Regions from separate parts of the Bacillus sp. F9_6S_D1_P_5 genome, predicted to be linked through region 2. Evidence: riboswitches for the same ligand, from Rfam matches in the RefSeq annotation. Region 2 holds a riboswitch; each other region holds the start of a gene.

Region 1 (4,217 bases), on a different contig from region 2:
TTAGAGAACGAAGAGCTTGAAAAAGTATTAAAGAAAACAGAAGGTTTAGGTACAGAGGCAACGCGCGCTGGAATTATTACGATGCTGAAAGACCGTAAATATATAGATGTAAAGAAAAACCAAGTGTATGCAACCGATAAAGGGAAAGTATTAATTACCGCAATCGGTGATAAAATATTAGCTTCACCAGAAATGACTGCGAAATGGGAGCAGCGCCTTGCGGAAATCGGTGAAGGTACAGCATCACCAGCTACATTTATGGAACAAACGAAAAAGCTATCAGCTAAAATTATTGAAGATGCAGTGGAAATGTCGGAAAAATGGGATTTCACTGGATTACATGTTGAATCGATTGAGCGAAAAGGATCGAAATTTACAACAGGTAAAAAGGTTGGTAGCTGTAAAAAATGTGATGGCGATGTGATTGATAAGTCAACGTTTTACGGTTGTTCTAATTACAATACAACACAATGTGATTTTACCATCTCAAAGAAGATATTAAGCAAAACAATTTCGCAAAAGAATATGACAAAGCTCTTAAAAGGTGAAAAGACCGATTTAATTAAAGGCTTTACAAAGGGCGAGAAAACATTTGATGCGAAGTTAGAGTGGAAAGATAATAAGATTAATTTTGTGTTTGAGAATTAAGTAGTTTCAACCAATAAAAAAATATGATAATTAAACTGTATCCTATAGAATAGACACTTAAAAAAGTCTATTCTATAGGATATTTTTTTGAATAAGTAGTACTATTTATTTTTATTTAAAATAAAATATACAATAAAAAAATCTTTATAATTGATAATTTTTTATTGTAAAACAATAAATTTTATATTAAAATCAATATCATGATAAATCAGTGAGATGCTTTTTATAGAAAGGTAAAAACGCTGTTTTTATTAGAGGAGGTAAAACTATGAACAATCAAAATTTGATTATTAAAAATAGGGATAATCCTCATGAGTTGGAGAGAATGTATAGAAAAGACCCAAAAGCTTTTAAAAAGTCATTCTCACAAGCATGGGATGAAAACCCTGATTCTCAGGTACTAGCTGCTTGGTATGAAAGATTGCATTTCAAGGAGACGGCAAATAAAGAAAAAATATCACTGTTTCAAAAAGGTTTCTTATTCATGGGCATGTTAGCTATTTTAGCAGGGCTAAGCACTAGAATCATTTTCCACTTTGTTGAGCAGGAAGCAATTGCTCCAATTAACTTGGCTTTTGGTGTAATTCCCTTTATTGCTGCTTATTTTATTTACAATAATAATCCGAAAAAAAGTATTATTTATTTCCTTGCAGCGTTGTTCTTAATTGCCGGGTTGTATCTTAATATATTGCCATTAAATTATAAAGACAGCAGTATCCTTGCGTATTTACATCTTCCTATATTGCTATGGGTCTTATTGGGACTTGCGTTTACGGGAAATGAATATTCAAAAGGTAGTACAAGATTAGCGTATATTAAATTTAATTTAGAATATGGTCTTCTCTACGCGAGCATGGCAGTGAGCGGAATGATACTAGCATTATTCACAATGCGATTATTTAGCTTTGTTGACTTGGATATAGGAGAGTTCTATTTTAGTAATGTTGTTTTATTTGGAGCTGCCGCTCTCGCTGTAGTGGCTGCATACTTAGTATCATTGAATCTTAAACTTGCTAAAAATATTACACCATACATATCTAAAATTTTTAGTCCGCTTGTCTTGATCACATTGTTTATCTATCTTATAACGGTAATTTGGGTCGGGAAAAATCCATTCTTGGACCGCAATTTCCTAATGGCCTTCAACGGAATACTCCTTGGTGTATTGGCTGTTACTATATTTTCTATCGTTGAGAGTGAGTCAGACGAGAAAAAGAGCATTTCAGATTATATAAACTTTGCCTTAATTGTTTTGGCACTTATTATTGATACTGTCGCATTGTCAGCCATCGTATTCAGACTTTCTTCTTACGGGATTACACCTAATAGACTTGCTGTTTTAGGGGTAAACATACTGATTTGGGCAAATCTCATTTGGATTATGTTCTCCTATATGCGTTTTCTACAAAACAAATCAGGACCGACAGCTATCCAAGATGCCGTTACGAAGTATTTGCCAATATACGGAATTTGGGCAGCTTTCGTAATATTTACTTTTCCTATAATTTTTAATTAGAAAGACTTTGTTAACTGGATAGAAAAAATATATTGAAAGTATTTTGATGCGATATATAATAAATTTAGAGAATTGAATAATGACTTCTTATAAAGAGAGGTGGAGGGACTGGCCCTTTGAAACCTCAGCAACCTAATGTTATATAAGGTGCTAAATCCTGTAGGATCTAAAAGTCCTAAAAGATAAGAATGTGGGTATAAGTAAACCTTCTTCTTGTTTTGAAGAAGGTTTTTTGTATTTTACAGGATGGTGACGAAGAGAAGGAGAAGAAGAATATGTGAGTAGAAGGGAGAGTACAGTGAATAGTGAAGTTAGTAATAGAAAAGAGAATAGCTCTAGTATATGGGGTAATAAAGTTTTTTCTTATTTTTTCTTAGCAAGTTGTATTTCTTTAATAGGTAATTCTATGGTTACACTTGTTTTACCATTATGGGTAATGAAATTAACAAACTCGCCATTACTCGTTTCGGGGGTAAATATTGCGATTGCAACGGCAGCGATTCTGTTTGCTCCTATTACAGGAACATTAGCAGATCGAATGCCGAGAAGAAAACTTATGATAGTTGCAGATGTGATAAGGTGTATTGTCATGATTTTAATTGCTGTAATAGCATTTTATAATAATATGTTGTACATTCCATTACTACTTTTACTAATTTTACGCTCAATTGGAAGTGCCTTATTTACACCAGCTTCAAATGCAGCGTTAGTTACATATGTGGAAGAAAAGCATGTTCAGCAGGCGATTACATTGAGACAAATATCAATACAAATCATATCGATCGCAATTCCTTTGATGGCGAGCTTTTTGATTTTTATTTTTAGTTTTCATGGAGTATTTGTGTTAGATGCACTTACATTCTTTATATCGTTTTTAATTTTGATGAAAATTCAATTTCCACGTGAATTGAAAGTGGAGAAGAAGAAGCCGTTTTATGAAGATTTTAAAGAGGGATTTTCTATTATTAGTAATAATAAATCACTGAAAATCTTACTAATGAGCGCTGCAGCCATTAACTTACTTGGAGCAGCGTGTATGCTTTCACTGCAAGTAATAGTTGTTAGAGAGATGGATCTTTCTACGCAGTGGTATAGTATCGTCTTTGCGGCATCTCCGATAGGGATATTAATTGGGGCATTTATTACTAAAAAAATTCGTGCATATAAAACAATAACAACAGCACTTATATTTACTGCTATTATGGGGATTTTTAACGCTGCAATGGGTACGACATTGAATCCAATATTATTTTCAGTTTATTATTTTCTGTCAGGGATAGCTTTTGGAGTGAGTAATGTATATTTCGGGGTACTGTATAGAAAGTCAATTCCAAATGAAGTGCAAGGAAGATTCTTTGGTTTCCTAAACTCGTTATTATTAGTATCAACTCCGATTGGAATCGCAATAACGGGGTATTCCTTAGAGGCAATTTCATCTTCCATTATATTTATTGTAATTGGTATCATTACGTTTTTAGTTTCAGTTATTTCATTTTTAATAATGAATAAGGACAGATAATTCTATAATTTCTCGATAAAAAACGTCCCAAATTAGGACGTTTTTTTATTATGTATATTGCTGTTTTCTCTTAATAAACAACAACACCTGTGAAACACAAGCAAGTACTGGCAGTTCAATTAACGGTCCAATAACGAGTGCAAGTGCAATGAGAGGTTCGTCTGGAAAAGCTGTTACAGCAATAGCGAGTGCAACAGGCGAGTTTCTTGCTAAAGTTGTTAAGTTTAGACTTACTGTATCTTTATAAGATAAACGCATCATGCGTCCGATAAATTGCCCGAGTACAAAATTAATGATAAAGAACAATAGAACAGGAATGAGTAATAGGAAAACGACATTCATATTTTGTAGTAAATATTTACCTTGTGATGCAAACATCGCTACGATTGCTAAACTTAAAAATACAATTTGCGCAGAGCTGAAAAACGGAATGAGTGTATTCTCGAGTATTTCAGCCTTTTTCATTTTATTCATAATGAATTTTGTAGCGTGTGCAAGTACAAATGGTAAGATGATTACGATAACAATACTTTC
Region 2 (4,217 bases):
CATTTCTTAATTGAATCTGCATTTGTTGAAACGTTTCACTACATTTTTTCAATTGAAGTAAACATGTAATATACGTCCGAAAAAGTTCGTTATCATACTGACAACACTTTATAATACGATCGATTTCATTCATAATGTACGAGCCTTTTCTTCTATTTGTAATAACCACTTTTCCCGCTTCTCTCGTTTACTCGTTTTTACAGATTGAAAAACTGACCGCTTTATATCGCGAATGCCGCAAAAACGTAAAACACCTCTCTTCATCATAATCCAATCGGCTGATCGATATAATAATGCGACGTACCATAACGGTGAATCTAACGTATTAATTACCCATGCCTTCTTACCTTTCAATAAACCTTTCGGCAGGGCTCCTTCATATTTATAAGCAAATCCAGCAACGAAAATGCGATCAATAAACCCTTTTAAAATAGCTGGCATGCCCCACCACCATATTGGATAAATGAAAAGAAGAGTATCTGCTTCTTCCACTAATGTTCTGTAACGAGCTGTTTCTTCTTCATTTACTAAATCACGTCTTTTCTTCTCTTCATTAAATACAAGAACCGGATCAAATTTTTCTTTATATAAATCAAGTACCGTAACCGAATGGTTTGTTTCTTGCAATCCTTTTTGCACATGCTTTAAAATCGCCGCATTAAAACTGGAAGGACTAGGATGAGCGTATACAATTAGTACATTCACTACAAAACAACTCCCTCTATAAGTTAAAGTTTCCCCTTCTTTAACATTCTCTCTACAATTTGCACGTTTTTTGAGCTTTGTAATAAACGGTTTAATACGGTCAATAACTCTTCCTTTTCTAAATCTTTCAATTTCTCTTTCACCGTACTCTCACCAGCACTTTGAATATCATAAACAACTGCCGCCATATGTTTACAATAATTTTCATATGGACATTCGCAGCTACTTTCTGTAAAATCTTCAAGATCAATAATCACTTCATAGTTTCCTGCATTTCCAGTAACGAAAGCAAATATTTTCTTGTCTTGTATTTCAACATCATCTACATGTCCTTCTTCATAATATTCATATCCTTTATCCATAATGTACTTAGGAATCCATTTCGTTATATCATGTAATAAGTAAGCGTACATAACAACACCTCTTCCTTTAATTCCCTTTTGACTTCTAGAGCCACTGCATGTTATTCTAATAACTGTCAAATAGCAAGTCTATATGACAAAACGACTGACACCTATTCGGCGAAGGTGTCTCTTTTCATTTGCAGCCGATATGAAGTGCCTCTTTCAGGCACATTCAATCTTTGACACTACACACTCAACACCATTCCCTGTATCAGGCTGCTTAAGCAGTCTTTTACTCTACATACTTCAAAAAAAAGAGAGCTCAGCTCCCTTTTCTCGCCTTATAAAATACCCCTTTTTCAGTATAGAGATATTCATCAGCTAATGTAATTTTCCCATCCAGTTTCAGTTCATCTAATAGTCTTGATAAATAAAATTGATGTAACATCTTTTTCGTGAATTTTCCTTCATGATGCGAAACGATATGTTCTTGAATATCTAACAATGATATTGGCTTATCTTGCTCTATCATATATTCATAAACTGTACTACGCAGTTTTACGTATTTTTCGAGTGTCACAGTACTTCGCAACCCCTTTCTTCTTAATATAAATTTTCGTAATCGGTTTTTTTGCAACAAAAAAACCTCTCCGATAAGAAGAAGTTACGTATATATCTTCGTCTTATCTCCCAGAACAAATATGTTCTGCTGGAATTAGCACCTGCATCGCGGTTGCTGGGTTTCATCGGGCCAGTCCCTCCACCTCTCTGGATAAGAAAATATTCACTTAATTCTTACTATACGTAATTTCATTTCAATTGTCAAACAAATATAACAAATAATATTTTCTTCTTTACTGTTCATACTATACATATATGAGTATGCAAGGAGGAATATGAAATGCACGAAAATGCTCGCGGATATGTACAAGATTCTTTTCAATCATTACAAGAAGCAAAACATTGTTTAGAAGCAGCACTACAGACTGTTGAAAAAGATTTTAATCGCGCACGTATTGAACAATCCCTTTATGCGATCGAACAAGCTATTCAACGCTGCGATTACACCGTTCACATTTTAGAACAAGATTGAAAAAACTTCCCATCATAAGGTGGGAAGTTTTTTCAAATGGCATACTTCATAATTATTACCGTTATGATTAAAAAATATACAGAATTAGCAATTTCTAAAATCCCTACTTTTATAATAGAAATCTTTTTGCCGTACAACATAATTGCTCGAATGACACTCGGTATGAAGATAAGAGAGCACCACGGATTGATAGCAAATACGATGATTGTTAATAGAATATGGTAACCCCATGATATAAGACGATACTTCGGGTTATTTTTCTCACGAATCATCGTTTTCACATAAAACGTACTTCCTAAAAAATATAAAAATGATATAAGCGCAATAAATAGTGCTGTTTTATCTATAAGTTTCATTGAAAAATAATAACTAACTAAACCACCAATACAGAAAACAATAATCGCACTAATGTCATTTAGTAATGCTCTTTCATTCTTTTGACGAGCGTAATACATATTTACTATAAAGAATAGAATCATGACTGCTACGAATAAAAGAATGCGCCATTCATATAATAGAGAGATCATCCCAAATACGAAAGCGATGATAAAATATACAATTGCTGCATGTAAAAACTCTTTTTTTCGTCTTTGCTTTATGTACGTAAGAAATGGATACGTAGCTAAATAGATAAAGAACCACGCTAAAAACAATGGAATATGATACATAGTAGGTTTCCCAAGTATGACACTTAATAGAAACGGTATAACGAGCATGGCCCATGCACCGTGTTGCTTCGGAATAACTAACTTCATTAACTATACACCTCCTCTTTGAAAATAGTTCTCACCTATTATTATACAAATAATTTTATATAGTAACGGATATATATTGGACTATTTTTTGACAATAAAAAATGCTCCTTACAATATGTAAGAAGCATGAAAGAGGCAAACGAATATGTAAGTCGCGACCCTACCTTATATGAGTATGCTTTTCTATGCCATGTTATGCTTATCTAATATGCCATATTTCTTTTTAAATCTTGTAAGAATCGTAATCCAAGACGTACTAAATAGTAGTAAGAAAATAACATTCGAAATCGCATGGCTCAAATCGAAATAAAAACTTGCGATATAATACGAAACGACAGCTTCCCACGTTGCCTCACGTATAAACCCGAGAAGCCCCCACAAGTTCATAATCCAGCCAAATAAAAATCCAACAAACAATCCGTATAGAAGTCTTCCCCATAACTTTTTCATTAAAAATGTATTACGTAATAATCCAGCTATAAAACCAATCATCCCCCAAGAAAACATTTGCCACGGCGTCCACGGACCTTGTCCTAAAAAAATGTTAGACACGATAGCAGCGGTTGCCCCGATCATAAAACCAGTTTCACTCCCAAACACGATTGCAGAAACGATAATGACAAAAGAAGTCGGCTGTACACTTGGTAAAAGAGAAAATGGTACGCGGCTAACTGCTGCAATTGCTGCTAACACAGCAACGAGAACAATTTCACGTGAAACAAACGCTTGTCTTTCAAAGCGGATATAGAACGGTAACATAATAACAACTAATAAAAACAAACTACTTAACATGTAATAGCCGTCCATGATAAGTGTCGTAAAGAGTAATGTGCCTATTATTACTGCAAAAATACATATTATGAATGCAACATATCGTTTGGACACGCTTCGTACACATCCTCCCACGTTAATGCATATGGCAATTCTTTTCGAATGAATCGATTGATAGATGTTGTATAAAAGAAGTTACCACTAAAAAATTCTTTCGGTGCATCATTCATAATGACTGCTCCGTCAAATAACATCATACATTGATCAACGTATTTTGCTGCAAATTCAATATCATGCGTTGCCATTACAATTGTTGTACCTTCTTTTTGCAACTTCCTAAATAGTTCTCCTACTCTTTCTTTCTTCCATGGATCTAGCCCCTTTGTCGGTTCATCCAGCAATAATAACGTTGGCTTTGATAATAATGTCGTACATAACGCAAGTAATTGTTGCTCTCCTCCGCTACAATCGTGCGGATGGCGTTCTTTAAGCGAGTACAACCAAAACTGTTTTAGCGTATCTTCTGCTATTTCTTTTCCTTGTTCTCCG
Region 3 (4,217 bases), on a different contig from region 2:
TTAATTCCATACGCTTTGCGTGCATTTCTTTTAATTTATTTTTCATTTCAGAAAGACGACGCTCTAACTCATCAATTTGCTCTACAACACCTGCATACATTTCTTCTAATCGAGTGACTTGCCCTTCATAATAAGCTACTTCCTCTAATGCACGTTCGTGTAACTGTAATTCGCCTGCTTCTTGAGCGATAATAGCCTGTTTTGATCTTTTATTCACGAAATAACGTGCTTGCTCAAGCTCACGAGCGAAATTAGATTTTAATGTTTTATGACGCTGAATTAATTTCTCAATTTTTGTTATTTCACGCTCACTATCGCGTAAATATTGGTTTAACATAGCGATTGGATTTTTTCTTTCTTTCTCATCTAACACATTATGAAAATCTGCTAAAATTGCATCGCGTACACGTCCGAATAAAGATTGTTTCATTATAATCTTCCTCTCTTCTACTTTATAAATTTGATTTATTTTATATTAGTTTTTCATTAACTTGTTCCACTCATCTTCAAAGTTGCTATATGGTTTAGAACTTTCTGGAGCAGAATCAACAACTACATCTTTTTCTTTTTTCCACTCACGGTATCCGTAGTATAGAACTACTAATGCTGCAATACCGATTAATGCTGGGGAATGAGAAAGGGCGATGGACAAGCCGATTAAACCAACAATACCCCAAGCTAACTTTCCAAAAAATGATTGTGCTCGCACAAATGATTTATAGCTCCAGTACACAACTCCTGCTCCAATTGCGAATCCTATAATACCAGCAAGACTGCCAAGAGCAATTAAAGCTAAAATACCAGCCGCGATAAACGCTAGAAATTGTTTCATCTTGTGCTTGCCTCCCTTCGATTTGATACTCTTATCTTAACTATTTTTTCTTTTTTCCATAACGAGCTTAAGAACCGTTTTCGACTCAGACTTAAGACTGAGTTGCATTCAGCCTTTTGTAAAAACATGCGGTAGCATCGTATCATTCACTCTTTTAGCGCATATAAAAAGCCGTACAGAGGACATTCTCTGTACGGCTTTCGTTTCATTTCATAAACTTCATTTTTCATTATGCTGTTTTATGATACTCTTTCTTTCCCGCTACTTTAGAAAACCTCGGGAAACCAATTAATATAGAAATGATTCCACATACTCCAACTAAGATCGGATAAAACGCATATGGTAACAGTTCAATTGGAGATAACGCCGCAAATCCTGCTGCTGTTAACATTTGCGCGCCGTATGGTATTAATCCTTGCACACAGCATGAGAAAAGATCTAATACACTCGCTGATTTACGGGGATCAATTTCATATTGATCTGCAATATTTTTCGCAAGCGGACCTGTAAAGATAATAGAAATCGTATTATTCGCTGTACACATATTCGTCATACCTACTAAACCAGCGATACCAAACTCTGCTCCTTTTTTTGAACGAATGTTACGTGTTAAAATATTCATTAAATATTGAATGCCACCATTATATTGAATTAGTTCGACCATACCGCCAATTAAAATAGCAAGTAATACTAACTCCATCATACCGCCCATTCCAGTCGTTACACTTTTAAAGAAACTCTCTAACGTATAACTTCCATCTAAAAGACCGATAACGCCGGATAGTACAGTTCCACCAGTTAATACAATAAGTACATTCCAGCCAAGTAATGCTGTAATCAGTACTCCTGCATACGGTAAAATCTTTATCCAGTCAAAGCTATGTGCTTTAATTTGCGTGTCGCTTCCTAAAGTAATGATTACTAATAGTACAATTGTAATAATCGCTGCTGGTAGTACAATTAAAAAGTTCGTTTTAAACTTATCTTTCATTTCTGTTCCTTGTGAACGTACAGCTGCGATTGTTGTATCTGAAATAAATGATAAATTATCACCAAACATCGCCCCGCCAACAACAGTAGCCATCGTAAGTGCAATGGAGATATCAGTTTGCCCACTAATACCTACAGCAATTGGTGCTAATGCAGCAATTGTTCCCATTGAAGTTCCCATCGCCAATGAAATAAATGCCCCTATAACAAAAATTCCAGCTACGATAAATCCTTGCGGTAAAATGGATAACGCTAAGTTAACTGTAGAATCAACGCCGCCCATCCCTTTTGCTGTTTCAGAAAATGCTCCTGCCAGGACAAAAATTAGAACCATAATCATAATATCTGGGTTCCCTGCACCTTTAGCAAATCGTTCTACTTTTACATTAAAGCTTTCTTTACGGTTCATTGCTAAAGCAACCCCTACAGCAATTGAAATTGCTACAAGTATCGGCAATTTATAGAAATCACCTGTAATAATTCCAGAACCAATAAATAGCGCCAAAAATATCCCAAGTGGTAATAAAGCCAAACCATTTCCTCTCGTTTCTTTCAAAGTACCATCTCTCCCTAGTTTCAACCTTTTTCTAATGAATAACAAAAGACCTCTTCCAATGAGAAGAGGTCTTATACATCTATAAGAAACGCTCTTCTCATCTTTCAAGCACATGCTTGCTGGATTTGGCACAGCACTCTGAAATCGAGTCCGCTGCCGAGGCATCGTAGGGCCAGTCCCTCCGCCTCTCTTTATAAGAAGGTTTCATATTTATTTTTTAATAATAATTTCTTCCCTAACTTTACTCGCTTACAAAACAAAAGTCAATTATTTTTTGTATAGATTTTTTTGGTAATTATGCAAAAATTTGAATACAACAATCATTTTAACTTTTTGATTTCTTCTTCCAATATTGAAATCCAATAAAATTCACTATTTTTTATTGCATCTATTATCCATTTCGTAGTGTACCAAGCTAACTCATACTCTTCTTTTGTAACATCGCCACTTTTATAAGCATCCTCTAGCTCATCTTCATCTAGCACATACATCTTACCATTCGGTAATAACACTACATCTAAATATAAATCATCAAAATACGGTAAACCACGCTCGTCTATTTCATATTCTTTCGCCACATCGATATAATATTGCACTAATTCTTTTTGATCATCTAACATAGCGGTAATCGCAAAGTTTTTCCCGTCTATGAAATATTGAATCCACGTATACTGATTGCCAGCAATACATAGCTCTTTACCGTCATATTCTTTACAACTCGGTTCTCTCACCTTTTTTATTTCCAGTATTCCTAGCATTCCCTCTTCTATTTGCTTAACCGTATAATTCTTCTCTAGTAGTCGCTTCCACGAAGAACCGTCACCATATTTACGTTTCATTACGTCTGCTCCCCTTCTATATAGAAAAGCCCCCACATATTATGTGAGAGCTTGTTCAAATTATAATTAAGCTGCTTGCTTATTAGAAATTTCTTTCAAGTAGGCTTGTCCTTTTTCAGCGTCATACTGACCTTCCCACTTAGACATAACTACAGCTGCTAAAGAGTTACCTACAACGTTAACTGCTGTACGAGCCATATCTAAAATACGGTCAATACCAGCGATGAATGCTAAACCTTCAGGTGGAATACCTACTGTACCAAGTGTCGCTAATAATACAACGAATGATACGCCCGGTACGCCTGCGATACCTTTTGATGTTACCATCAATACAAGTAATAATGTAATTTGTTGTGTAATAGATAAATCAATACCGTACATTTGTGCTAAGAAAATAGCCGCAATTGCTTGATATAAAGTTGATCCATCTAAGTTAAATGAATAACCTGTCGGAATAACGAAAGATGTAATTGCTTTCGGACAACCAAACTTCTCCATTTTCTCCATGATTTTCGGTAAAACTGTTTCTGAACTAGCTGTAGAATATGCTAAGATCAGCTCGTCTTTTAGAATCTTAAAGAATTGGAAAATGTTAATTCCAAATATTTTCGCTGTAATCCCTAATACGACTACAACGAAGAAAATCATTGCTCCGTATACTACAATTAATAATTTCCCTAATGGAATTAATGAAGCGAGACCAAATGTAGAAACTGTAACTCCAATTAGCGCAAACACACCAAATGGTGCAAATTTCATAACTTGATTTGTTACGTAAAACATTGCATCAGCTACACCTTGGAAAAATTGAAGAACCGGTCTTCCTCTTTCACCAATTGCTGCTACACCTAAACCAAATAATACAGAGAAGAAGATAATAGCAAGCATATCTCCGTCAGCTAATGACTTCATAATGTTCGTTGGAACAATATTTACAAATGTATCTGCAAATGAATGACTTTGTACTTGCTCTGTCGTATGTGTATATTTCGAAATATCT
Region 4 (4,217 bases), on a different contig from region 2:
GTAGGTACATATGGTGCAAAGATGCGCAGTGGTTACACTGTGGGATCACCTGTCTTACATACATTTACTAGTGGTCAGAAAATTACTGGTACATGGGTAACAGGTGAGTATGTTCAAGGGCATTATAGTAATTCTAAACAGTGGTTAAAAGTTACTTATAAAGGGATGACAGGTTATGTATCACACACAACATTATATAACGTTTGCTCATAAAACTATGTACTATAATAATAATTGTGGATATATTGAACTGATCTCTTTTAAGGATTAGTTTTTTTGTCTCCTAGTTTTTGATGGAGCATTTTTTGAAAAAAAAACCAACGATTCATTAAATCGATGGTTTTATGCTTATATATTATTCATTTGTATCTATATCAAATTTTTTCATTGCTTTTTGCTTATTTGAGACTTAGTTTTTTTGTGATTGCAGCTTATCGATTTTCCAGTGTGCTCCTAGAGGATCTAAAGAGCTTTCAATATAAAACATATATTCATCTGCGGTACTTGGTACTTCAAAAGCTATTTTTAATTCTACCGTTTCATTTGGTTTAACTTGTATATTAGAAGGGTTTTGGTCAAGCACCTTTCCTTCATAAGTTTTTCCGTCTTTTTCATCTTTTAAGTTATATTTTAATTCTGATAGTCTAATCATTTGACCTCGTACATTTTTTACAGAGACATTAACAACGATAGAATCGTTGCTATCATTTAAATATGCACTTTGAACGGTGCTCAAGTAATAGCCTCCCTTAACACTCTCACCAACTAATAAAATACCTTGTTCCAAGCGGCTCATATCTTCTTCTTCAAAATTTATTAATTCTTCATTTTCATTTTTTGTGGTTGGTTCTTCTAATGGAACATTTTCAACGGCACTATCTTTTTTATCTTGTGTGCAAGCAGCCGTAACACTGACTAATACTAGAATGAAAGTAAGTAATATGAATAATTTTCTCATAAAATTGATCTGTCTCCTTAAGTTTCTCAATTTTGTGCAACTATACATATAAGATTAACATAATATCTCATTATTGGCTCAAGATAGGTAATCTTTTAGACACCTTATTCTTTTTACTTTTCATATACATTCGATTGGTTCTCGCGATATTTGTTAATCTTTTAAAACATTGGCTTAGTAATACGGAGGGTTATTATAGATATATTAATCATATAATTTGTCCCTATCAAAATGAACATCTTTTGCATCTAATATATTGTAAATATATTTTATTTTGAAAGGATGTGATTATATGGCTCATAAATCTACTGGAGTGTTTCGAGTTCCGGTTTCTGAAAATGGGATTATTCCAACTGCTCTCAACATTATGTTAAACAATGATTCACGCTGCCATACTAGTAATGTAACGGTAACTGTTAAGAGAAGTCCAAACACTTCTTTCCCAACTCAAAATGAATTAGTTGAAATCTCTCGTACTTTTGTTTCTTTAGAACCAAACAGAACAACTAAGATTGTGTTGTTTACGCCAGAATTCCAAATAGAAGATTTTCTTGATGTTATTATTAGTGGAAATAAAGATGATGTTAAGGATGTTCTTGTATATTCTTTTTTAGCAGATTCAGCAGGTCACAATCTGCCATCTACTGTTTTCAGAAATGCAGAATACACTTTTGCTTGCTGACAACGTGATGATGTATTCTTTACTGTCATATATCTGAAGGGGAATGTTAAATAGGAGTTGATTTAACTTTTATTTGGCTTCTCCAAATAAGTCTGCTTTAGTTAAATAAACAAGGAACCGACTAATAGGTTCCTTGTTTATTTGCATGTAACATGAAATTTCGTGTCTATTATTCCGCAAGCAAAACAACATAATACCCTTATAAATCTCTATAACAATATGATTTTTCTGCATATCATTTAATGTATATCGGAAAAATAAGTATTAATAGATTGATTTTTATTATTCTGATGATTATAATAAATGAAAATCAAACAATTCTTATGTTGAGAAGTGGAGGGACGGGCCCTATGAAACTTCGGCAACCTCGTTTTAGACGAAAGGTGCCAAATCCTGCAGGTGAAAAAACATCTGAAAGATAAGAGCGGTTCACTTAGTCAAGAAGGCTACTCTTATTTCGATAAGAGTAGCTTTTTTTATGGCTAAAAGTTAAAGGGGGAATAGGTAGTGGAGTATGGTTTTTGGTTGCCGATTTTTGGGGGATGGCTTCGAAATGTGGATGATGAATCTATGCCGCCTACGTTTGAGTATGCAAAACAAACAGCGCAAGCGGCAGAACAATTAGGTTTTTCAACAACACTTATTGCAGAATTAAATTTAAATGATATAAAAGGTGTTTCAGCACCAAGTTTAGAAGCGTGGACAACTGCGGCAGCACTTGCAGCAGTAACTGATAAATTAGAGATTATGACAGCTGTAAGACCTGGGTTCCATAATCCAGCAGTTACAGCAAAAATGGCAGCAAATATCGATCAATTAAGTAATGGTCGTTTTACATTGAATGTAGTTTCAGCATGGTGGGAAGAAGAAGCGAGACAGTACGGCGGGGTATTTACCGCACATGATGAAAGGTATGATCGCACAGAGGAATTTGTAACAATTTTGAAGGGGCTTTGGAAAGAAGACGAATTTTCTTATAAAGGGAACTTTTATGAGCTTCAGCATACACATTTAAGTCCAAAACCTGTGCAGAAACAAGGCATTAAGCTTTATGCAGGTGGTGAGAGTGAGCGAGGAAAAGAGGTCATTGTAAATCACGCGGATGCATATGTAATGCACGGCGGAACAGTGGAAGAAGTATGTGTGAAAATAGAAGATATGAAGAATCGTAGAAAAAAAGTTACAGACGAGCCATTACAATCATTCGGGCTTGCGGCTTATGTCATTTGCTGTGATACAGAAGAAGAGGCGTTAGAAGAATGGAGACGCATAACGGATGTGAAAGATGATGCTTTAGGCTATGCGGGTTACCAAGATTTTATTAGTAAATCGCATTTGGAACAGCAAGTGAAGCTCAATGATTATTCCGTATCGAATCGCGGGTTACGTCCTAATTTAATCGGAACACCAGAACAAATTGCAGAAAGGATACTTGCTTTTGAAAAAGTAGGTGTGACGTTATTACTTTTACAATTTTCGCCACAGCTTGAAGAGATGAAACGATTTTCTGAAAAAGTGATGCCATTAGTTGAAGCAAAAAGAAAGGAATTGATTACAAATGAGTAAAATTTACATATTACATGAGAATAAGGAATGGACGAATCATTTAGTGAAAAGGCTGGAAGAACTGGAGTTACCGTATGAGGAATGGCTTTTAAATGAAGGAACACTTCCGTTAGAACAAGAACCTCCCCATGGTGTTTTTTATAGCCGCATGAGTGCCTCTTCGCATACGAGAGGGCATCGATATGCACCTGAATTGACTGAAGGGGTTCTTGCTTGGCTAGAGGGATACGGGCGCACAGTATTTAATGGATCTCGAGCATTACGTCTTGAAGTAAGTAAATTGAATCAATATGCAGCATTAAGAAAATTGGGGATACAAGTGCCGAAAACAATTGGTGCTGTTGGCCGTGATCATATAGTAAAAGCAGCAAGGGAGTTAGGAGAAGTACCGTTCATTACAAAGCATAACCGTGCAGGTAAAGGCCTTGGTGTTCAACTCTTTCATTCCATTGATGCTTTAGAACAATATTTGGACGGTCCGGCGTTTGAAGAACCCATTGATGGAATTACTTTAATACAGCAATATATTGAAGCACCAGAACCATATATTACACGTTGTGAGTTTGTAGGCGGTCAGTTTGTATATGCGGTTAAAGTAGATACATCAGAAGGATTTGAACTTTGTCCAGCAGATGCGTGTTCGATTCAAGATGCTTTTTGCCCAGTAGGAGAAGAAAGTAAGACAGAAGCGCCAACAAAATTTGAAATTATATCAGACTTCCAAGAGCCAATTATTGAACAATACAAAGAATTTCTAAAAGAAAATGAAATTACCGTTGCTGGTATTGAATTTATTCGCAGTGCGGATGGAACAATTTATACGTATGATATTAATACAAATACAAACTATAATTCTGATGCAGAGTCTGTAGCGAATCAATTTGGTATGCTTGAGCTTGCTACATTTCTTGGAAGAGAATTAGAGAAACAAGTAGAGTCAGTTAAATAGTATAGAAGGTTCTAGTGAAAACCTTTGTTAAAGTAATCGTGGGAGTATGGTCAAGTTTAGGA

What was found. Region 2 has a riboswitch for S-adenosylmethionine ahead of ACUXEY_RS02015 (hypothetical protein). Riboswitches for the same ligand answer to the same signal wherever they lie in the genome.
Region 1: it holds a riboswitch for S-adenosylmethionine, as region 2 does, so the genes downstream of both, ACUXEY_RS10865 (MFS transporter) here and ACUXEY_RS02015 (hypothetical protein) in region 2, are expected to answer to the same signal.
Region 3: it holds a riboswitch for S-adenosylmethionine, as region 2 does, so the genes downstream of both, ACUXEY_RS24190 (Na+/H+ antiporter NhaC family protein) here and ACUXEY_RS02015 (hypothetical protein) in region 2, are expected to answer to the same signal.
Region 4: it holds a riboswitch for S-adenosylmethionine, as region 2 does, so the genes downstream of both, ACUXEY_RS03145 (LLM class flavin-dependent oxidoreductase) here and ACUXEY_RS02015 (hypothetical protein) in region 2, are expected to answer to the same signal.

The regions. Positions count from the first base shown of each region.
Region 1 is NZ_JBTREW010000007.1:135,233-139,449, forward strand. Features, by position in the region: gene topB (DNA topoisomerase III) at 1-648, shown strand, start outside; gene ACUXEY_RS10860 (DUF4153 domain-containing protein) at 917-2,164, shown strand; SAM riboswitch class I at 2,249-2,353, shown strand; gene ACUXEY_RS10865 (MFS transporter) at 2,442-3,683, shown strand; gene ACUXEY_RS10870 (arsenic resistance protein) at 3,732-4,217, opposite strand, start outside.
Region 2 is NZ_JBTREW010000001.1:406,567-410,783, reverse strand. Features, by position in the region: gene ACUXEY_RS02030 (group-specific protein) at 1-133, opposite strand, end outside; gene ACUXEY_RS02025 (NAD(P)H-dependent oxidoreductase) at 130-705, opposite strand; gene ACUXEY_RS02020 (SWIM zinc finger family protein) at 729-1,118, opposite strand; gene ACUXEY_RS02015 (hypothetical protein) at 1,372-1,689, opposite strand; SAM riboswitch class I at 1,730-1,828, opposite strand; gene ACUXEY_RS02010 (hypothetical protein) at 1,951-2,142, shown strand; gene ACUXEY_RS02005 (YwiC-like family protein) at 2,175-2,897, opposite strand; gene ACUXEY_RS02000 (ECF transporter S component) at 3,081-3,782, opposite strand; gene ACUXEY_RS01995 (ABC transporter ATP-binding protein) at 3,755-4,217, opposite strand, start outside.
Region 3 is NZ_JBTREW010000026.1:16,670-20,886, reverse strand. Features, by position in the region: gene ACUXEY_RS24200 (PspA/IM30 family protein) at 1-430, opposite strand, end outside; gene ACUXEY_RS24195 (lmo0954 family membrane protein) at 476-832, opposite strand; gene ACUXEY_RS24190 (Na+/H+ antiporter NhaC family protein) at 1,062-2,378, opposite strand; SAM riboswitch class I at 2,473-2,578, opposite strand; gene ACUXEY_RS24185 (ribonuclease FAU-1 family protein) at 2,699-3,217, opposite strand; gene gltP (glutamate/aspartate:proton symporter GltP) at 3,284-4,217, opposite strand, start outside.
Region 4 is NZ_JBTREW010000002.1:55,790-60,006, forward strand. Features, by position in the region: gene ACUXEY_RS03130 (SH3 domain-containing protein) at 1-213, shown strand, start outside; gene ACUXEY_RS03135 (DUF4352 domain-containing protein) at 410-958, opposite strand; gene ACUXEY_RS03140 (hypothetical protein) at 1,251-1,640, shown strand; SAM riboswitch class I at 1,959-2,065, shown strand; gene ACUXEY_RS03145 (LLM class flavin-dependent oxidoreductase) at 2,148-3,206, shown strand; gene ACUXEY_RS03150 (ATP-grasp domain-containing protein) at 3,199-4,155, shown strand; gene ACUXEY_RS03155 (hypothetical protein) at 4,170-4,217, shown strand, end outside.